DNA from 3 places in the Photobacterium piscicola genome. Region 2 is predicted to be linked to each of the others. Evidence: riboswitches for the same ligand, from Rfam matches in the RefSeq annotation. Region 2 holds a riboswitch; each other region holds the start of a gene.
What was found. Region 2 has a riboswitch for lysine ahead of ACJZU6_RS11475 (Na+/H+ antiporter NhaC family protein). Riboswitches for the same ligand answer to the same signal wherever they lie in the genome.
Positions count from the first base shown of each region.

Region 1: linked by a shared signal. The riboswitch ahead of lysC (lysine-sensitive aspartokinase 3) and the one ahead of ACJZU6_RS11475 (Na+/H+ antiporter NhaC family protein) in region 2 are both predicted to bind lysine.
Region 3: linked by a shared signal. The riboswitch ahead of ACJZU6_RS08030 (Na+/H+ antiporter NhaC family protein) and the one ahead of ACJZU6_RS11475 (Na+/H+ antiporter NhaC family protein) in region 2 are both predicted to bind lysine.

Region 1 is NZ_CP175534.1:648,926-656,473, forward strand. It holds gene metH (methionine synthase) at 1-189, shown strand, start outside; gene lysC (lysine-sensitive aspartokinase 3) at 270-1,637, opposite strand; lysine riboswitch at 1,751-1,932, opposite strand; gene ACJZU6_RS03180 (pyridoxal-phosphate-dependent aminotransferase family protein) at 2,140-3,258, shown strand; gene ACJZU6_RS03185 (Wzy polymerase domain-containing protein) at 3,316-5,061, opposite strand; gene uvrA (excinuclease ABC subunit UvrA) at 5,137-7,548, opposite strand, start outside.
Region 2 is NZ_CP175534.1:2,419,399-2,426,946, reverse strand. It holds gene minE (cell division topological specificity factor MinE) at 30-293, opposite strand; gene minD (septum site-determining protein MinD) at 300-1,112, opposite strand; gene minC (septum site-determining protein MinC) at 1,137-1,841, opposite strand; gene ACJZU6_RS11490 (YcgL domain-containing protein) at 2,064-2,336, shown strand; gene ACJZU6_RS11485 (lytic transglycosylase domain-containing protein) at 2,352-3,323, shown strand; gene ACJZU6_RS11480 (H-NS family nucleoid-associated regulatory protein) at 3,533-3,928, opposite strand; lysine riboswitch at 4,310-4,491, shown strand; gene ACJZU6_RS11475 (Na+/H+ antiporter NhaC family protein) at 4,600-6,192, shown strand; gene ACJZU6_RS11470 (thymidine kinase) at 6,366-6,944, shown strand; gene hisIE (bifunctional phosphoribosyl-AMP cyclohydrolase/phosphoribosyl-ATP diphosphatase HisIE) at 7,113-7,548, opposite strand, start outside.
Region 3 is NZ_CP175534.1:1,671,922-1,679,469, forward strand. It holds gene ACJZU6_RS08020 (Qnr family pentapeptide repeat protein) at 1-184, shown strand, start outside; gene ACJZU6_RS08025 (VOC family protein) at 251-691, opposite strand; gene ACJZU6_RS08030 (Na+/H+ antiporter NhaC family protein) at 792-2,381, opposite strand; lysine riboswitch at 2,465-2,639, opposite strand; gene ccoP (cytochrome-c oxidase, cbb3-type subunit III) at 2,791-4,977, opposite strand; gene ccoO (cytochrome-c oxidase, cbb3-type subunit II) at 4,974-5,582, opposite strand; gene ccoN (cytochrome-c oxidase, cbb3-type subunit I) at 5,575-6,993, opposite strand; gene ACJZU6_RS08050 (c-type cytochrome) at 7,075-7,437, opposite strand.

The DNA.
Region 1 (7,548 bases), 1.4 Mb from region 2:
ACTGGCATGGTGTTGACCGAAAGTTATGCCATGTGGCCGGGGGCTGCAGTATCTGGTTGGTATTTCTCACACCCAGATGCGCGCTACTTTGCTGTCGCACAGATCCAGCATGATCAGTTAGCAAGTTATGCTGATCGCAAAGGTTGGGATTTGATCGAAGCTGAAAAGTGGTTAGGGCCTAATTTGTAAAATAATCATTAGGTTAAAATAAAAAAGGCGCAAACATTGCGCCTTTTTTTTATCTTTTTTCTCGTTGATGCTGATAGTGATTATTCTAAAAGTTGTTGGTGCAGGGTTGTTATGACTGATTTAGCATCGGCTTCATGGACTAAAAAGCACAGATTATGCGGGCTAGCACCATAACAAATAAGGCGTAAATTATACGCATCAAGTGCGCCAAAGATATGCTTGGCTGAGCCTTTACTGTCACTCATATGATTACCAATCAACGCCACTAACGATAATCCCTGTTCAATATCAACACGGCACAATTGATTTAATTGTTCAACGGCAGCGGAAGGTAATGTTGGGGCACCACCGCCAGTATCGGTTTGATCGAGCGTTAACGAGACACTGACTTCTGAGGTGGTTATTAAATCGACCGAGATTTTATGTTCTGCCAAAATACGAAACACTTCGGCTAAAAAGCCATAAGCTTGAAACATATTAAGACTGGTGAGTGTCACCATAGTCTGATTTCCACGCAATGCTAGTGCTCTAAAGAGTGGCGCTTGATTCACGGTTTTTCTGATCCATGTTCCACCTTGTTGCGGCGCTGTTGATGAACCAATAAATACTGGAATTTGGTGGCGAATGGCTGGAACCAGTGTTGATGGATGGAGGATCTTAGCACCAAAATTGGCCATTTCAGAGGCTTCACTAAAGCTGATTTCTTTGATCGGTTTTGCTGCAGCTGTAATGCGAGGATCGGTAGTGTACATTCCCGGAACATCGGTCCAGATCTCTAGCGTGGTCGCATCAACGGCTTCTGCAATTAATGCTGCACTATAATCACTGCCACCTCGCCCTAGTGTGGTGGTATTGCCAAGCTCATCACGGCCAATAAAGCCTTGTGAAACCACAATCTGAGTATCGATAAGTGGCACTAAATGTTGTTGAGCTAATTGACGAATAAGTGCTGGCTGTGGAATCGCTTTGCCAAATTGATTATCTGTTCGCATTACATCTCGAATATCAAATCGTATCGCAGCAGCATTCATCTCAACTAAAATTTGGCTAAAAAGGTAAGTTGATAATAGCTCGCCATGACTGACTAATTTATCGGTAAGTTGTGGTGATGATGCTATCGCAGCCTGTGCTGAGGCGGAGGCAATATCATCAAACAAAGTATCAATAGCACCACTAACCGTATGTGGATGTTGAAGCTGATCCAGTATTTGTTGGTGAGTATCGGTTAATTGCTGTAAATGTTGTTGGCGTAAAGTGGTATCACTAATGCCTTTGGCTAAGGCGACCAGTACATTGGTCACGCCTGAGCAAGCACTTATTAACACTATTTTGGTGTGTGGATTGGCAATAACAATATTGGCACTGCGACACATCGCGGCATAGTTGGCGACACTGGTGCCACCAAATTTGGCCACAATCACTGGGTTGGTTGTGGTGGTCGAAAGCATGCTCATTACGGTGTTCTCCCTTATATCGTAAATACTGCAAAGTAGACTTTTTGCTTCGGAAGAATTCCCGACGTCCATTGTCGAGGAGGTAATAGGCAGTAACGCTGGTGCGGCTACCCAGAAGCTCCCCATCATAGTCAACCTGACTTAGATGACAGCCTGAGAGATTCAACTCTCATAGCCGATATCATCTGCCCCAAACAGGTGATATCTCGGCGCTACTCTCCCTCACAAAATTGATTTAGGGTTGGGCCCTTCAATTTTGCTACCTAGGTAACGCACCTCTTCTGTCGTGAATAATCACTGTTGTTATTGAATAGGAAATCGCCCTTAGTTGTCAATTGTTAAATGATAATTTCTCGATAGTTAACAAAAAGTAGGTATAACTAACAGGATCTCAGGTCGTTACTTGCAGCTTTGGCATTGCTCTAATACTCTGTAATAACGATTAATCTTTCCATCACCCTATTGATAATAATCATGATTTAATGGAGTTGAATCTATGCCTATCACCAGTTTTATACCGCCTCAAAGAACACTTATGGGACCGGGGCCCTCTGATATCTATCCACAAGTATTACAAGCACTAAGCCGACCGACAATTGGTCACCTTGATCCGCTATTTATTAAAATGATGGATGAGCTCAAGCAGCTACTACAATATGCATTTCAAACGAAAAATACGTTTACGATTGCGGTGTCAGCGCCAGGTAGTGCGGGTATGGAAGCCTGTTTTGTTAATTTGGTTGAGGCGGGAGATAAAGTATTAGTTTGCCGTAATGGTGTATTTGGCGATCGTATGCGAGAGAACGTTGAACGCTGTGGCGGTATAGCCATTATGGTTGATAATGCATGGGGCGAGCCTGTATCTCCTGCTTTGGTTGAACAAGCATTACAGACCGATCCTGATATTAAAATTGTTGCTTTTGTACATGCAGAAACGTCAACTGGCGCATTATCTGATGCAAAAACCTTGGCTGAAATTGCACGAAAGTATGGCTGTTTAACCATTGTTGATGCCGTAACATCTTTAGGTGGCGTACCGTTGCTGGTGGATGAGTGGCAACTTGATGCGGTTTATTCTGGTAGTCAGAAGTGTTTATCTTGTGTACCTGGATTATCGCCACTGACGTTTTCCGAGCAAGCTATAAATAAAATTCAGCAACGTAAAACAGCAGTGCAAAGTTGGTTTTTAGATCAAAGTTTAGTGCTGGGGTATTGGAGTGGTGAAGGTAAACGTAGTTATCACCATACTGCGCCTGTTAATAGTTTATACGCTCTACATGAAGCTTTAGTGTTGTTACATAACGAAGGGTTAGAGCAAGCTTGGCAACGACATCAACGGACGCATCTTGAATTAAAGGCTGGACTTGAAGCGCTAGGGATTGAATTTGTGGTTGCAGAGGAGTATAGGCTACCTCAGCTTAATGCGGTTTATATTCCAGAAGGCGTCGATGACGCCGCGGTAAGATCGACTTTATTAGAGCGTTATAATCTAGAAATTGGTGCAGGATTAGGCTCGCTTGCAGGTAAAGCATGGCGGATTGGATTGATGGGTTATGCTGCGCGCAGTGAAAATGTCGCTTTATGCCTTAAAGCCCTTGAAAGCACATTGAAATAAAGTAGTGATGAACCATCAATAGCGATAGCGTTCGCCATTGATGGTTGTTCGTCATGGTTACTTTGCTGGTGACGTTGTGGTTGTTGCGGCGCTAAGTTGTGTGAGGCTTGGAAATAGTTGTTGTGCTTCTGCCGCCACTTGCTCAGCTTGAGCAGTGTTACCTTGATCGTTATATGCTAATACTAAGTTCTGATATAACGCTGGTCGTGGCCAAGTGAGGGCTTTTTGATTAGCCCAAATAATATAATCTGTCACCAATTGGGGTTTATTGGTGGCGATCCCAACTTGTAATTGGGTGTGGTGTAAATCCCACTCAAAGCGATCTTGCCATGCCCATGGATTATTCACTTTGACTAAATAATTGATATCAACTGGACGTGTTGTTTCAAACTTAGTCAGTAACCATCCTGAATATAAGGTGGTGATCATAAAACTGGTTACCATTATCGGTATTGTGATGGCACTGACTTTAAGTGCAAGTACATATTGAGTTTGATAGCGATGGTATTTGGTGGTGAGATTATCGACCCAGAAGATCAAAATAATAAACATGATCCAATGGGCAAGTGAGTGATAAAACGGATATTCCAGTTGCGTATGTAATACGATTGGGAAAAATAAGCCAACTAACGCTAACTGAGTACTATTTGGGGCTTTCTTGATGCTAATCATGACCGCTAATGCTGCAATGATTAACCCCAGCAACGGTACAATTCCACCTTCTACAGCCCAAAAAAGTAATTCATTATGCGGGTGATCTAAGCTTGGTATCCCCGCAGCTTGATGCGATGGATCTCGCTGATGCCATAATGCGGTTTGGGTGATGTAGGTGACTTCAAATTTACCATAGCCATAACCTGTTAGGGGCTTAGTGGTAAACATTTCATAAGCTTGTGGTATATGTATTTCTCGTGGACTATCTAATGTGATACGAACATCCTGTGAAAAAGAGCTGTTGGTAGTTGAACTAAATTGCCATGCTAATGCCATGCCTAATAATAACATTAAGCCCCACATACGCTGTTGATATTTTGCCGCAAAGCGAAACAAATAAGGCAGCATTAATAATGAACCAATGCTTGCACCCAACCAACCTGTACGTGAGTTTAGTACCACCAGTAGTGGAATCGTTACGACAGGAACAGCGAGTAAGATAAGGTGTTGCCAGGCCCATTTACCTCGATAGCGGGGTAAGCGTGCTAATAGATAAGCGGCAATAACAAGCCCTGTCGCTAAGAAGCTTGCCATCACATTGGGTTGTTGGAAGATACCGTAAGGGCGGTTAGCAATAACGTCATAACCAAAACGGTTGTGCGCAGATAATCCTAAAAATTGATACCATCCAAAAGCCGCTTCGATCAATACTGCAATCGTGATAAACCACAAGAGTCGTTGGCGTTGATTATGAGTAAAAACAAACTGTTGTAAGCTAATGAAAAATAAAAAACCAGCCCAGAGGGTGAGTAAGCGGTTTGAAGTGCCAAAGCCATCGGCATTAGCATAAAAAACGGGAAGTGACAGAAGTAGACAGCTACCAAATAAAATTAACGTCATACGAGAGTAACGCCAAATTTTTTGACGACAAATTTCTAATAAACCGCAACTAATGGCAAAGCTAAATGGAATCCATGCACTGGCATTAAAAGATAGCTCAAGTCCTGAACCGCCAGGGTTGTGCTGAAAGTAGTGCATTGCAACGATAAAAAATATACCAACGCTGGCTAAGAATAATCGCACTAAAGATAAAGGCTTAGAAATCCGTTTCTGTTCTAATTTCGTACCTTGAAGTTGTAACACTGTCATGGTGAGTCCTGAGTAAAAAAACAAACAGGCTGACTATTGCCAACCTGTTTGATAGGGCTTAATTACACTTTATAATTAGATGTTAAGTAGAGGCTTAAGAAACCTCGCAGTATGGGATCCAGCAACAAGTGCAACTTGTTCGGGAGTACCTGTTGCAATAATTTCACCACCGCCATTACCGCCTTCTGGACCGAGATCTATGACCCAATCAGCGGTTTTTATTACATCGAGATTATGTTCGATAACAACGATGGTATTGCCACGATCACGTAGTTTATGGAGTACCGTTAGCAACTGCTGAATATCGTGGAAGTGTAAGCCTGTTGTGGGTTCATCTAAAATATAGAGGGTTTTACCTGTATCACGTTTAGATAACTCTTTAGCTAGTTTAACCCGCTGTGCTTCACCACCTGATAAGGTTGTTGCTGCTTGTCCGAGACGAATATACGATAAGCCGACATCGATTAATGTCTTCAATTTTCGTGCAATTGCTGGAACGGGTTCAAAGAACTGATGTGCATCTTCAACGGTGAGCTGTAAAACTTCATCAATACTTTTGCCTTTATAGCGTACTTCTAGCGTTTCACGATTATAGCGTTTACCTTTACACGCATCGCATGGGACATAAACGTCAGGTAAAAAGTGCATTTCAACTTTGATAACACCATCACCTTGACATGCTTCGCAGCGCCCACCGCGAACGTTAAAGCTAAATCTACCGGGTTTATAACCTCGAGAACGGGATTCTTGAGTACCAGCAAATAGCTCACGAATAGGGGTGAAAATACCCGTATAAGTAGCTGGATTTGAACGAGGTGTACGACCTATTGGGCTTTGATCAATATCGATCACTTTATCAAAATGTTCTAGATCTTGAATTTCTTTATAGGGAGCCGGTGTGCCTGTTGTGGCACCATTGAGTCGCTGGTGGGCGATCTTAAAGAAAGTATCATTGATCAAGGTTGATTTACCTGATCCCGAAACACCTGTAATGCAGGTTAGTAATCCAACTGGAATTTCGACGTTAACATCTTTAAGATTATTACCGCTGGCCCCTAAAAGCTTGACTGTTTTAGCGGGATCAAATGGTACTCGTTGTGCTGGAATTGCAATTGATTTTTTACCGCTAAGATATTGTCCTGTTAATGATTTTTTGGACTTTAATATATCTTTAACACTACCTTCGGCAATAATTTCGCCGCCATGAACACCAGCACCTGGACCGATATCAATCACATAATCAGCCGCTCGAATAGCGTCTTCATCGTGCTCAACCACAATCACGGTATTACCAAGATCACGTAGATGAATTAGGGTTTTTAATAACCGTTCATTATCACGCTGGTGGAGACCAATTGAGGGTTCATCCAAGACATACATCACGCCCATTAAACCCGCACCAATTTGGCTTGCGAGTCGAATACGCTGAGCTTCACCCCCTGAAAGGGTATCAGCACTGCGAGATAAACTGAGGTAGTTGAGACCTACATTGATTAAGAAACTTAAACGTTCATTGATTTCTTTGAGAATTTTAGCAGCAATCTGAGCCCGTTGGCCTGTTAATGTTAAGCTATCAAAGAAAGCGGATGCTTCACTAATGCTCATGTCACAAATATGAGGTAGGTTGGTTTCACCAATAAAAACGTGACGTGCTTCTTGGCGTAGGCGAGAACCATGGCAGCTAGCACAAGGCTTAGTCGATACAAATTTAGCCAGTTCTTCACGAACAGAATTAGATTCTGTTTCGTGGTAACGGCGTTCCATATTATTTAAAATACCTTCAAATGGATGTCGACGAACGGTAATATCACCACGATCATTAATATATTTAAATTCAATATCTGTGGTGCCGGAGCCATTTAAAATCAGTGTTTGAATTTTTTTAGGTAAAGTATCGAAAGGTGCTTCAACATCAAACTTAAAATGTTCAGCTAATGATTTGAGCATTTGGAAGTAGTAAAAATTACGTTTATCCCAGCCACGAATTGCACCACCCGCTAAACTGAGTTCACCATTTTGGACCACGCGTTCAGGATCAAAATATTGTTGAACTCCTAAACCATCACAAGTGCCACAAGCCCCCGCTGGGTTATTAAACGAAAATAATCGCGGCTCAAGCTCTTGCATACTGTAGCCACAATGTGGACAGGCAAAATTAGCTGAAAAGACCTGTTCTGAAGTATCGTCAGCTGTCATGGGGGCTATAATTACGGTGCCACCAGAAAGCTCCAATGCTGTTTCAAACGATTCAGCTAAACGTAATTGCAGATCATCACGCACTTTAAATCGATCAACAACCACTTCAATGGTGTGTTTTTTATGGAGTTCTAACGTTGGTGGATCGGAAAGATCACACACATCACCATCAATTCGCGCTCGAATGTAACCTTGAGCGGCAAGATTGGCGAGAGTTTTGACATGTTCGCCTTTGCGCTCTTTTACTATTGGCGCAAGCAGCATCAGTTTGCTGCCTTCGTCCATAGTAAG
Region 2 (7,548 bases):
CCCGCCAAGTGATACTTAGCGGGGCTTTATTATTTTTCTTCGTCAGGTAATGTGACGTTAAGTTCTAGTACCGATAACTCATCACCGTTATGGTCTAGATTTACTGAAACATGTTCAGGATTAATCTGAACATATTTGCTGATAACAGCTAAGATATCGCGCTTAAGCTGTGGAAGGTAGGCTGGAGATTTCTGTCCAGCACTACGTCTTTCAGCAACAATAATTTGTAGCCGTTCTTTTGCTACATTTGCAGTTTTCGCTCTTTTCGGGCGGAAAAACTCGAGCAGTGCCATAGCCACTTAGCCTCCAAATAGACGTTTTAGGAAGCCTTTCTTTTCTTCTTCTAAGAAACGGAAAGGACGATCTTCACCAAGTAGACGTGCAACTGTGTCTTCATAGGCTAGTCCTGCATCGGAACCTTTATCAAAGATAACGGGTTCACCTTTGTTGGATGCATTCAATACTGCTTGGCTTTCAGGGATAACACCAAGTAGTGGAATGTGAAGAATTTCTTCAACATCTTGTACACTTAGCATTTCACCTTGGTTAACGCGTGCAGGATTGTAACGTGTAAGTAAAAGGTGTTGTTTAACTGGTTCACGGCCTTTTTCTGCACGACGAGACTTCGAATCTAGAATACCTAGGATACGGTCAGAGTCACGAACTGAAGACACTTCAGGGTTCGTTGTTACAATCGCTTCATCTGCAAAATACAGCGCCATTAAGGCACCTGTTTCGATACCAGCTGGTGAGTCACAGATAATAAAATCGAAACCCATTTTGGCTAGTTCTTTAAATACTTTTTCGACACCATTACGGGACAGCGCGTCTTTATCGCGTGTTTGTGAGGCTGGCAATACAAAAAGATTATCCACACGCTTATCTTTAATTAGCGCCTGGCTTAGATTTGCTTCGCCATTAATAACATTAACGAAGTCATAAACGACACGGCGTTCACAACCCATAATGAGATCGAGATTACGCAGGCCGATATCAAAATCGATAACTGCAGTTTTTTTACCGCTCAGTGCTAGACCAGATGCAAGAGCAGCACTTGATGTTGTTTTACCAACGCCGCCTTTACCTGAGGTAACAACGATAATTCGTGCCATTTACTCAATTCCTTCTTAAAACTTTTATAAAGCTAGGTGTTCTATACTGAGATTATTGTCTTCAAGAGATATGACAACACCTTTGCCCCAAAACTCTTCCTGAATGTTATCACTCAGCCAGTAGTTTCCCGCAACAGAAATTAGTTCAGATTGTAAGTTTTGACAGAAAATTGTCGCACTTTGCTCACCATTTGCACCCGCAATAGCGCGCCCACGTAGCGTGCCATAAATATGGATACAACCATCGGAAAGAATTTCTGCACCAGCACTGACATTACTGAGAATAACGAGATCACGATTACGAGCATAAATTTGCTGCCCAGAACGAACAGGTGTACGAATAATTAACGTTGGTTCTTTATTATCTGTACTTACTGGGGTATCTAATGTTTCAGTTAAAAATTCAGATGGCTCATCTTTAACTGGTCTTGCCGCATTCATAATAGCAAAACCAGCTGCTTTTGCTTGTGTTTGCTGTGTTTTATTTTTACAACCACCAATACCGACAGGGATCATACCTGCATCGATCACTCCCGCTTTTAGTTGTTCAAAATTAATATCTGTATCAACTTGTGAGATATCAATAACAACGGGTGCAGAAGCGAAAAAATTTGGTGCAAGTTCAACTTTGTCTTTTAGCTGATTAGTTACTTTACTAATGTCATTATCAACTAAATGAAGAGCAGAGAGCGTGAACGAGCTCCCTTTTAGTTCAGCTATCTTGGTCATAGGTATATTATGGCTAAGATTTTAAATTAACCATTTAGTTCATTATCACAAAGGTACTAGCATGGTATATTTACTCGCGGTTAGGGGCAAGCTATCCTTGCGCTGACGTTGGTTTTTCAGACAAACTTCTCACACAATTAACTTAAAACTGAGTCAATAGTGAATGATTGCTCGTAATCTTGTGCTGAAATGTATGGCGCATAAATGAAATAGGCTAATTATATGTTGTGTTCAATCTACAAAAGTTTAAAAAAAGACAATACTTATCTCTACATTAATAAAAAAGATGATTTTGCGGACGTACCCGCACAATTAATGTCGACCTTTGGCAAACCTCAATTTGTTATGGTAATCAAGCTAGAAGGTAGAACGTTGGCACTGGCTGATGTTGAGAAAGTAAAAGAAGCATTGGGTACTGTAGGTTTTTATTTACAGGTACCACCACCAGTGACTAATTTATTAGAACAATATAAGGCTGATAAAGCCGCTAAATAATAAAATAAGGCTATTATGTATAAGCGTTTGATATCGATTTTTGTTGCCCTTGGGGTTGGAATGTCCTCTTCTGCATTTGCTAATGAAGAAGGATTTGATGCCTATGTGGATAAATTAAAAGTAGAAGCGCGTGAAAAAGGTATTTCTGAACCGATAATCGGTGCCGCATTTAACGGTATTAAATATACAGCGCATGCTGTTAAAGCTGATAATAATCAACCTGAAAAGAAACTGTTATTAGAGCAATATATTACTCGTGCAGTGCCTGACTGGAAAGTAAAGCAAGCGAATCGTCTCTATCAACAAAATAAAGAAGCGTTAGAACGTATTGGTAAACAATATGGTGTTCAACCGCGGTTTATTGTCGCTTTATGGGGCGTAGAAAGTAATTTTGGCAAGATTCAAGGTAATTACAATGTTGTTGAAGCATTAGCAACATTGGCTTATGACGGTCGTCGTGAAGCTCTATTTCGTAAACAAGTCATGGCTGCATTAGAAATATTACAAGATGGTCATATTACGATTGATGATATGAAGGGATCTTGGGCTGGTGCGATGGGTCAGTGTCAATTTATGCCAACCTCTTATCTTACTTATGCTGTTGATGGTAACGGCGACGGTAAAGCGGATATTTGGAATACAAAAGCGGATGTTTTTGCCTCAGCGGCTAATTATTTAAAACTTTCTGGCTGGAATAGTGAATATACGTGGGGACGTCCAGTTAAGTTGTCCCAAGTATTAGCTGAGAGTTATGAAGGTACGGAAACAGAAAAAGGAAAGACACTGGCAGAATGGAAAAAATTAGGTGTGATGAATAGCAGTCATGGTGCATTACCTGCTGCTGATATTCAAGCATGGTTAATTCAGCCTGATGGCGGTGAAGGTAAGTCCTATCTAATATATGAAAACTATCGAACATTACTTAAATGGAATCGTTCGCATTATTTTGCTTTAGCAGTAAGTGCATTAGCTGATCGTATTCAATAACACAGTTATTATTAGATCTGTATACAAGTTTAATGAGTGATAAAAAAGCTAGGCATTAATGTCTGGCTTTTTTGTTATTTATGATTGTCACTAATATATATTGTTTTATTCTTGCTAGCGATATTTATAAGCGAAATAATAATCGTAATATTGATAGCAGATATAAAAAAAGCCTAAACAAGTTAGGCTTCTTTATTTAAAATCTTAGATTAGATTTCAAACTCATCAAGAGATTGACCATCATCTAATGCTTTCTTTAGCGCGCTAGGCGTACGGCCTTGGCCTGTCCATGTCTTTTCATCGCCATTTTCATCGATGAATTTATATTTAGCTGGACGAGTTGCACGTTTAGTTTTTGGTGCTTTTGCTAAACTTGCTAGTAATTCTTCTGGGTCAATACCGTCGGCTAATAGCATTTCACGATATTGAGCTAGTTTTTCATTACGCTCATTTTCTTTAGCTTGTTCTTCAGCTTCAGCTTCTGAACGTTCAGTAACAACTGTTGTTAGTTTATCTAACGCTTCTTCAAGTTGCTCTAGTGTATATTCGCGCGAAAGTGCGCGTAGGCTTCGAAGGTTTAAAAGCGCTTTCATTGCATCAGACATTTTATATTTCCTGTTATTTTTAATTAACTGTAAATAATAATAGCAGCATTAAAACATTTTTTGCAATAGTAATACTTTTATACATTACGTGTAAAACATTTTAATCATTTCTTTATTTAAAAAATAGTTATGTTCGGTATATGACACTATTTATAAAATATTTCTTCATTAAAAGTATAAATATGAGCCAAACAGTTTTAGTTATTGTTGTTGCTCTTTATATGTTAAATGATAATAAAATTAAAAATGGTATACCGCTTCGTTATTGCTGAACCTTTATAGTTGTTGCTAATCCATTTGTGATATCTATTGTTAATAATTTTAACTTACAGTGTTGCAAAGTTGAATCGTTTACGTAGAATGTTTCATTACATCTTTAATGATAAGGGTAGAGGTGCATTGTTTATTAGTAACTAATATGAGGGTGATACCTATGACTATTAGTGAAAGGGGTCAATGCCGAAGTAAGAAGCATATATCAAATACTCTTACTGGGGTTACATTGAATAAGTGTAATACTGCCATAGTAGATAAAGATATAACTATGGAGCGCTACTGTAGAGGCTGGAAAGGCTAACCTTCTTTCTATATACTCAATTTAATATGCCATCATGGTTATATCTAGCAGTAGATCTTCTAACCAGAATTGGTTGTCGTAGAGATTATAAACTTTGATAGATTATTCCCACTCCTTAACATCCATTATTCCGCCATTAGTCGCGCTTGGCTTGGCGATTCTTACGCGTAGAGTTCTATTGTCTTTAGGTACAGGTGTTGTGCTTGGAGCATTATTTCTTAATGATTTTTCTTTCGCTAATACAGCGTCCTATCTTGTTACATCAATTAAAGGGTTATTCATTGCAGAGGATGGCATAAATACTTGGAATATGAGTATTGTGCTGTTTTTAATATTGCTCGGGATGACCACTGCGTTATTAACTTTGTCTGGGGGGACTCGTGCTTTTGCTGAGTGGGCACAGACAAAAATTAAAACCAAACGTGGGGCAAAACTTTTGGCCGCTTTTTTAGGGGTATTCATTTTTGTCGACGACTATTTTAATAGCCTTGCGGTTGGTTCTATTGCCCGTCCTGTGACTGATCGTTTTCAAGTTTCACGTTCAAAGCTTGCTTATATTCTTGATTCAACGGCAGCACCTATGTGTGTTTTAATGCCAGCATCAAGTTGGGGAGCTTACATTATTACGCTTATCGGCGGTATATTAGTGACTCACGGCGTTACTGAATATACGCCATTAAGTGCCTTTATGACGTTAGCTCCAATGAATTTTTATGCTATTTTTGCATTAGCAATGGTGTTTGTGGTGTCATGGTTCCAGTGGGATATTGGACCCATGAGAAAACATGAAAGAGCGGCTAGTCATGGCCGTGGAACTGATGTCGGCGGTGATGTTGATGATCAGGCGAAAGACTTAACAGAAGAGCTCGATATCAAAGAGAGTTTGCAAGGACGAGTTGGTGATTTAGTGTGGCCAATTATTATTCTTATTATTGCTACGTTCTTTTTTATGGTATTTACGGGCTATCAAGTTCTTGTTACAGAAGGTAAGCCATTTTCATTATTAGGCGCTTTTGAAAATACCAATGTTGGCCAAGCATTATGTCTTGGTGGTAGCTTTGGTTTAATTGCCGCGATTATTCCTGTGTTTCGTCAACGTATTGCAGCAAAAGAGATCAGTAACACACTTTGGGTTGGCGCAAAATCAATGTTTGGTGCAATTTTAATTCTATTGTTTGCATGGAGTATTGGTGGCGTTATTGGTGATATGAAAACGGGACAATATTTATCTACCCTTGTTCAAGGTAATATTAATCCTGCATTACTACCAATGATCCTGTTTTTATTATCAGGCATTATGGCATTCTCAACCGGCACCTCATGGGGAACATTTGGCATAATGTTACCTATTGCTGGTGATCTTGCTGGGGCGACTGAAATTAGTTTAATGTTACCTATGCTTGCAAGTGTGCTTGCAGGTTCGGTGTTTGGTGATCACTGTTCTCCAATATCTGATACGACGATATTGTCATCGACAGGTGCTCGTTGTCATCATATAGATCATGTAGCGACCCAATTACCTTATGCATTATCTGTGGCCGTTATTTCTGCGATTGGATTCTTAACCTTAGGGATTACAGATTCATTAGCGTTAGCATTTTTAGTGGCAACCGTTGCATTTATATTAATGTGTTTCCTTTTATCATGGTTGTCGAGCCGACCATTAAAAGGGGCGGCATTACGTTAATAGTAAACGTTATTAAAATAACCCAATGGGCGTAAATTGAACCAGTTGATGATGATCAACTGGTTTTTTTATAGTAACAATAACAGTTGTTGACCTAGGTACTTTCCATTACCAGTAATTTTATGTAGCATCTGCGCGATTTTTAAATGTAATTCGTATGACTAGGAAAGCTAATGGCCCAGATGTATTTCTATTACTCAGCAATGAACGCTGGGAAATCGACCACATTATTACAATCATCATTTAACTACCGTGAGCGCGGCATGACGCCAATTATTTTTACGGCGGCGATTGATGATCGTTTTGGTAAAGGTAAAGTTAGCTCTCGCATTGGTTTACAAGAAGATGCTGAATTATTTAATTCAAAAGATGATTTGTACCAGATATTAATCAACTTTTCGAATGCAGGAAAAATTGATTGTGTGCTAATTGATGAATGCCAATTTTTAACCAAAGAGCAAGTTTATCAATTAACTGAAGTTGTCGATAAATTAGATATTCCAGTGTTATGTTATGGATTACGTACTGATTTTCTTGGCGAGTTATTTGAAGGTAGTCGTTATTTATTATCTTGGGCTGATAAATTAGTTGAGCTAAAAACAATTTGTCACTGTGGTCGTAAAGCAAATATGGTTATTCGTCAAGATGAAGCGGGTAATGCTATTGCTGATGGTAATCAGGTTGAGATTGGTGGTAATGATCTTTACCTCTCAGTGTGCCGAGCGCATTATAAAGAAGCACTGGGGCGATAATACGCATTTAAATGAATAAAAAAAGGAAGCATAGCTTCCTTTTTTTGTGCGGCAATAATAATTTCGTTGCGTAATAAAATAAGTAATATCAGAATAACAGGTGTTGTTTGAATCTTATTATATGATTTATGAGATTATTACGTATTGCATATTAATGACGATTACTCATTATTGTTGGTGACGTTGTTTAAGTTTATTGATGACATCTTCCAGAGCAAGATTCTGATCTTGTAATAGAACCAATAAGTGGTAAATAAGATCAGCTGATTCACAGACTAATTCCGCTTTATCACCCGACGTTGCCGCAAGCGCGACTTCAACCCCTTCTTCGCCCACTTTCTGCGATATACGTTTGGTACCACGGTTATAGAGGCTCGCGGTGTAAGATGAGTCGGGATTTGCACCTTTACGATCAGCCAGTACTTGTTCAAGTTGATGAAGGAACACCAGTGCCGGTTGAGTATTAGTCGTGTCATCATTACCAAAACAACTAGTGGTGTTTAAATGACAAGTAGGACCCATCGGATTGACTTGAATTAATAACGTATCTTGATCGCAATCGAGCTGAATACTTTTTAGGTGTAATACGTTGCCTGATGTTTTC
Region 3 (7,548 bases), 750 kb from region 2:
TTCTGATTTAAGCCGTGGTGAATTTTCAAGTGAGCAATGGCAACAAGCGATATTTAATGAAGCTAACCTATGCCATGTTGATCTTGATAATGTTGATGTTCGCCGAGTGTCTTTGGAAGGGGCTCAAATTTGTGATTGGCAACAAGAGCAACTATTAGGTAATTTAGGTATCGTTGTTTTATAAATAGTTATGCTAATCAATGATCGCCACAGGAATACGGGATATGCCTGTGGCAGCATTGATTAATGGTTACCATTCACCAATGTTAGCTTGTGAAACCCACGGTTCAGCAGGGGATAACGGCTCACCTTTTTGCAGTAATTCAATTGAAATACCATCAGGCGAACGGACAAAAGCCATATGACCATCACGGGGTGGGCGATTAATCGTCACGCCGCTGTCTTGTAAGTGTTGGCATAATTGATAAATATCATCAACACGAAATGCAAGATGACCAAAATTACGGCCGCCAGTATAGGCTTCAGCATCCCAATTGTAGGTTAATTCTAATAATGGCGATTGTGTTTGAGCCGCCGTTTGTACTTGAGCGGGTGCGGCTAAAAATACTAATGTAAAACGCCCACGTTCACTTTCTTTTCTATTTGTTTCAACTAACCCTAATTTATTGCAGTAAAAGTCCAGTGAGGCATCTAAATCACTGACACGTACCATAGTGTGTAAATATTCCATTACTTCTCTCCTGATCAAAAAAATCCCCGCGGTTTAGTGCTATAGAATAAATCAAATAAGCACGAAAACGAACGGGGATTATCGTTAATAGCGGTTGTTGTTAATGAGTTTGTGTCGCTACAACGAGTTGTTGTTTCTTATCTTGGCGCACATGGTAGACACAACAACCGATGAACCAGACTGAACTTACTGCAATACCGATAATGGTTGAGCCTGTTATACCCATTACAAGGTAGCCAAGGAAAGCACCGAAAGCGACAGTTAATGCGTAAGGTAACTGCGTCATAACGTGATCCATGTGATGACTGCCTGCACCTGTTGCTGACAAAATACTGGTGCTTGAAATCGGTGAACTGTGATCACCAAAGACAGAACCTGCTAATACTGCTGATAGCATAGGCATTAATAAGTTAACATCACTTGCAATCGCCATATCACCTGCCAATGGCAGCATGATACCAAATGTACCCCAACTAGTGCCGGTCGCAAAAGACATACCACATGAAAGTAAGAACACTAATGCAGGCAGTAACTCAACAGGTAGGCCATATTTTGTTAATGATGCTAAGTATTGGCCAGTTTCCATATCGCTGACAACAGTACCAATTGTCCATGCAAATAACAGAATGATAATTGCTGGCATCATCGCTTGAACACCTTGAGGTGCAGCTGTTAACCATGTTTTTAGTGGTAACTTTAAGCGCAGTGCCAACACAATGGATACTACAAGACTACATAATGCGGCATACACTAATGATGAACCGACATCTGTATGCTCGATTGAGCCAATTAAGCTAAATGCCAGACCTTTAGCGGCTAAAACTTCTGCGCCACTGATGATCATAAACACAACGCTAGAAACAGTCAGAGTAAGAATCGGTAAGACCATATCAATCATGGTGCCATTACCTTCACCTTCTGTGGTGATTTCTAGCCCTTTTGGGTGACCTTTTGATTCATCCCAAAGTTGGCCATCACGTGCGCGCTCTTCGTGCTTACGCATTGGACCAATATCAAGTTGGAACGTGATAACCACAAGCACCATTAATAAGGTAAACACAGCATACAGATTCATTGGAATCATCTGTACGAATAATGAAATCGGACTCGTTTCAGTAATATCGTTGGTCACCAAAATACCACCAAGGATCGCAATGATATATGCGCCCCACGATGAAATAGGGGTAATAACACATACCGGTGCTGCGGTTGAATCTAACAGGTAAGCTAATTTTGCACGTGAAATTTGAAAACGGTCAGTTACGGGGCGACAAATAGGTCCAACAGATAAGCTGTGGAAGAAGTCATCAATAAAGAAGGCAAATACCATCATACCCGTTAAGATATTGGCACTGCGACGATCTTTACAGCGACGAACACCCCATTCAGCAAATGCCTTGGTTGCGCCTGTTGCGGTCATTAAGCTAATCAAACCACCGAGTAATAACATAAATAATAACATGTTAACGTTACTGGTATTGATCGCACCATCAGCCCAAACTAAGCCAAGAATTTGATGTAAAAGATATTGTAGTGCTGCGAGTGGGTTGAAATTATTTAGAAGGATTGATCCTGCAACAATGCCCACGCCTAAAGATAACAATACGCGGCGGGTAGTAATTGCAAGAATAACTGCCAGTAGTGCGGGAACTACTGATAATAATGAATCAGAATATTGAACTAAATTCATGGATCTCTTAAACACCTATAATAAGGTGGAGATCTACCGAAAGGATAGAGAAACAGATTTCTTTAGAAATAATACTTCTTATCCCTTAGGGTAGCGCTCCATAGACAACATAACTATGGCAGTTCTGTACTTATTAAATACAGAACCAGCGATTATTGATGACTCAATAATTACTTCGGCGCTGACTCCTTTCTTCGGCTCTCATTGGGGATCTCCCTCCAACCGAATACTTTTAGGCAGCGCGCCTCTACTCAAAGGATTAGTCTTGACTATACCTAGATATTTCTCACAAGCAATAAAAAATAATGCTAAATTGTGTAATAGGTTTAAAATACAGCAGCTCAGCTAACTGATTATAGTTTCAATCAGTTAGCGCATGCTTATTTCGTTATTGTTGCATATTGTTTCGTTATTCAGGAGCCTCATTTATCGGTTGGGTCATATTATGAATATTGCCTGCAAATCCTGCTTTGATAAGATCTTGACGAATTTTAGTTACCTCTTTTTCTGTCACAGGGATATTTCTTCCCCCTAATTTTTGACGTACAAATGTAATTAATTGAGCCAAATCAGCATCATTTAAAACGGTGTTAAAACTACTCATTGGCATAAAATCTATTTCTTGTTCTAAGAAGTTTGGCATTAAGCCTCGAATAGTAACGGCAATAGTGTCATACGGATCTTTATGCATGATGATGCCATTATTAAGCAGTGCTGGTGCAATACCTTCGCGACCTTTACCATCTGGACCATGACAAGCACCACAGGTTTGAATGTACAGCCCATATAATTGTTGATCTTTAGTTTGTTGATCGGCAGAACCTTCAGCTAAATTAGGATTCTGAATGTTTATTTGTGCTGGCGTTAAATCACCAAAGCCTGGTGGTGTAATTTGACCAACCGATTTATCTAATACGTTATATTTGTCGCCTGTAATAAGGTATTCCGCAATAGCACTGACATCTTCACGGGTTAAATAGCGGGTACTGTTTTTTACCACTTCCGCCATACCACCAAATGCGGTGCCTTTTTCGGAATGGCCTGTTTTAAGAAAATCAGTCAGTGAATTTACATCCCAGCGATCTTGATAAAGCTCGGTTGCGGTAATATCAGGTGCCATCCAACCATCAATTAAATTACCTTGAAAGAGCTTATCGGCAATTAACGCTTGAGCAATATTTCGTGGTGTGTGGCACTCAGAACAGTGACCTAAGCTCATGGTTAAATATTTACCTCGACGCCAAGTTTCAGTGCTGTTGGCTGGATATTGTAATGGGTCGGTATCAAGAAATGCGATATTCCAACCTAATAAGCCTAAGCGAATATTACTTGGAAACATCATTTGGTTATCTAAATTACGAGTATTCACATAATCGAGTGATTGCATGTATACCCACAATGCTTTGGTATCAGCATCAGTGATGTATTGATAAGAAGAGTAGGGCATTGCAGGATAAAGATAGCCGTGTTTGCCTTTACCTTTATGCAGAGCATCATAAAACTCAGTATATGTGTAATCACCAATTCCAAATTCAGGGTGCGATGAAATATTAGTGGAATACAATGTACCAAATGGAGTAACAAAACCTAATCCGCCACCAAATAATTCGCCACCTTCACCAGTATGACAAGCAACGCAGTCTCCAGCGTAAGCGAGATATTGTCCTTGAGTAATTTGCTCTTTGTTTAATTGGGCAATTTCGGTTTTACGAACAGTATTTTGATGACGTAGATAGGCGCCTAATGCTTGAATTTCAGCATCAGAAAGTTGCTGGGCAAAGGCTGGCATAACATTATTAAGACCATTGTTTATGGTATGCGTAATGCCCTCAATACTGCCATTATGTAACCAGATATTATCGGTTAAATTGGGTGCACCTAGTAATTGATTGCCTTTTGCATCACTACCGTGACAACTGGTACAGTTTTTATTAAAGACAGTTTTACCTTGCTGTAATGCAAAACTTGATGCTGAAAGAATACGATCAGCTTGTAACGAGGCAATATAAGTGGCGACATGATTGATATCTTCAGCAGATAGAATAGTTTTCCAACCCGCCATAACACCATTACGGCCTTGAGTAATGGAGTGATAAATATCTTTATCTGTACCGCCATAAAGCCACACATCATCAGTTAAGTTAGGAAAGTGGGTTTGACCTTCCGCTTCACTCAAATGACAAGCGGCACAATGGGTTTGAAACAGGGCTTTACCCGTGGTTACTATGGTATCGTCTTGGCTCAATTGCAGATATGAACTGTCGCTGAGTTTTGCTTGTATGATTTGTGCTTTTAAATCAGTCGCATGAGGCTGAGTAGCTTCACTGGTTGATTTCCATGCCATTAAGCCTTGCCAGTTACCAAGTCCAGGGTAAAGCACTAAAAATATAGCAGCGAATAGAAATGCAATGCCATAAGAGAACAATAATAACTTAGGAACAGCAGCATCGTTTTCTTGAATGTTATCAAAACTATCAACTGTTTTATCTTTATCTGCAGTATGATTTTTTCGCCAATAATACACCACGACGATGAGCATAAAAATTAAAAACAGTAAGGTCAATAATGTAACCCAATTGCTCCAGAAAGTGTTCATTGCTGTACTCCCTGCTCGTGTCCTAGACTTTGTAAATAAGCAATCAGTGCCTCAGCTTTGGTATGACCTTTAACGGCAAGGCGTGCTTGTTGTATTTCTTTATCATTATAAGGCACACCTAATATGCGTAATGCTTTGAGTTTTGCTTCTGCATCTTCTCCATCTAGCACCTGTTCAAATAACCAAGGATAGGCGGGCATGATAGAGGTGGGTACAACATCACGTGGATTATTGAGGTGTATAGCATGCCATTGATCAGAGTATTTGCGTCCAAGATTGGTGAGATCAGGGCCGGTACGTTTAGATCCCCATAAATTAGGAAATTCATAAATGTCATCGCTTTCTCGGCTATAGCGGCCATAACGTTTTATTTCTGCATCTAAGGGGCGCACCATCATAGTATGGCAAGTATGACAGCCCTCACTGATGTAGACATCTCGGCCTTCGACTTCTAATGCTGTCAGTGGTTTAGCACTGGATTCTGCAATTAGTTTGTCTTGATAAAAGAATGCGGGTAGCACCCAAACAAGAAAAGAAATACTGGCAACAATGACGGTGGAAATAATTAAGATAAACACCGATTGTGTGAAATCTTTATTAAGCATGTTCATTGATCTCCTCAGTTGAGGATGGGGTTGTTAATGGCTGTTTTAGGGTGCGATAAAGGTTATATATCATTAGTACTAACCCAAATACAAAGCTGACACCACCGATGAAACGCGCCAACATCCATGGTGAGGAAAAGTTCATTGCATCTACAAAACTATAAGTTAAGCTGCCATTTGGCTCTTGTTGTAACCACATATAACCTTGACCAATGCCAGCGATCCACAATGCTACTGCGTAAATAAGAATTCCTATATGTGCAAACCAAAAATGCCATTTAACTAAGCGATTCGACCATAATTGCTGGTGGCCCCAAAGGCGGGGAATAAAATAATAAAAAACCGCAATGGCAGACATGCCCACCCAACCTAGAGCCGCAGAATGCACATGACCGATGATCCAGTCAGTGTTGTGCGCAATCATATTAAACCAACGAATAGCCAGTAATGGGCCTTCAAATGTGGCAAGGGCATAATAGATAATGGCGGAGAAAAAGAACCACATAATGTAATCATGCTTGAGCTTAGGTTTGTTACTGAGTAAGGTCATAATGCTATTAAATGCACCACCCCAAGAGGGGAGCCATAAAATAAGTGACATTACGATCCCAAGATTTTGTAGCCAATCAGGAACAGATGAATAAATAAGATGGTGTGTACCGGCCCATGTATAAAATCCGACTAGGCCCCAAAAGTGAATAATAGACAAACGGTAAGAGTAGATTGGGCGGTCGGATATTTTAGGAATGAAGTAGTAGTTCATTCCAATAATACCAGCGGTCAGAAGGAAGCCAACGGCATTATGCCCCCACCACCATTGTACGATTGCATCTTCAGCGCCAGAATAAATTGAATATGATTTCCAGAAGGTTACGGGCAATTCAAGATTATTGACGATAAAAATCATCGCAATAACTAAAATAAAAGCGCCATAAAACCAGTTGGCGACAAATATATGTGCCACGGTTCTTTTGGTGATGGTGCCAAAAAATAAAATGGCATACAGAACCCAAACAACTGCAATTAAAATATCAATTGGCCATTCAAGTTCGGCATATTCTTTTGAGGTAGTAAAACCAAGTGGTAGCGTAATAACAGCAAGGATTAATATAAGTTGCCAACCATAGTAAACAAACCAAGACAGGCAGTGGTTAAATAATGGCACTTTACAGGTTCGTTGAACGATATAAAGCGAAGTACCCATTAAAATATTCACCACAAAACCAAAAATAACCCCGTTGGTATGTAATGGTCGTAGGCGACCGAATTGAAAATACTCTGAGTTTAAATTGAGCGCGGGCCAATAAAGTTGTCCTGCAAGAATAACGCCTATCGTCATGGCTATTAGTCCCCAGATAACACTAGTAACCATGAAGTATTTAACAACTTTATAATTGTATTGAATATCCATTCTTAAAACCTTTGACTGTGTTATTTGTCAAAAAACAATTTGTTAAATTAATCGCGCTATGTTGCTATTGATATATGGTTACTAATTATTATCGTTTGTAGATTTTGATTTAACGTGATTAAAATAATACGCAATATCTAGCATATCTTGTTCACTTAATACGTCAGCCTGTGCATGCATAAGAATGGCTAACCCGTCATTACGTTGACGTAATTTATAGGCTTTCAATGCTGCGACAAAATACGTTTGTTTTTGGCCTTGAAGATTAGGGTAGGTATCAATGGTAGAAATGCCATCAACACCATGACACGTCATACATACCACTGATTTTTCTTTGCCTTGCAAATACTGTGTTTCCGTATTGGATTCTGTGGCTGTAACGGCTATCGAACAAAGGAAGGTGCAAGTTGTGAATATGAATCTAACGAATGAATGTTGTGTCATAGTCGATACTCTATTTTATCATTATGATCGTGTATTAACGGTGGCGTAATTAAATCTTGTTATTTAAAGATAGAGTAAAAGGTGCTTTTTTGAGGAGGAGATCGTGTGATT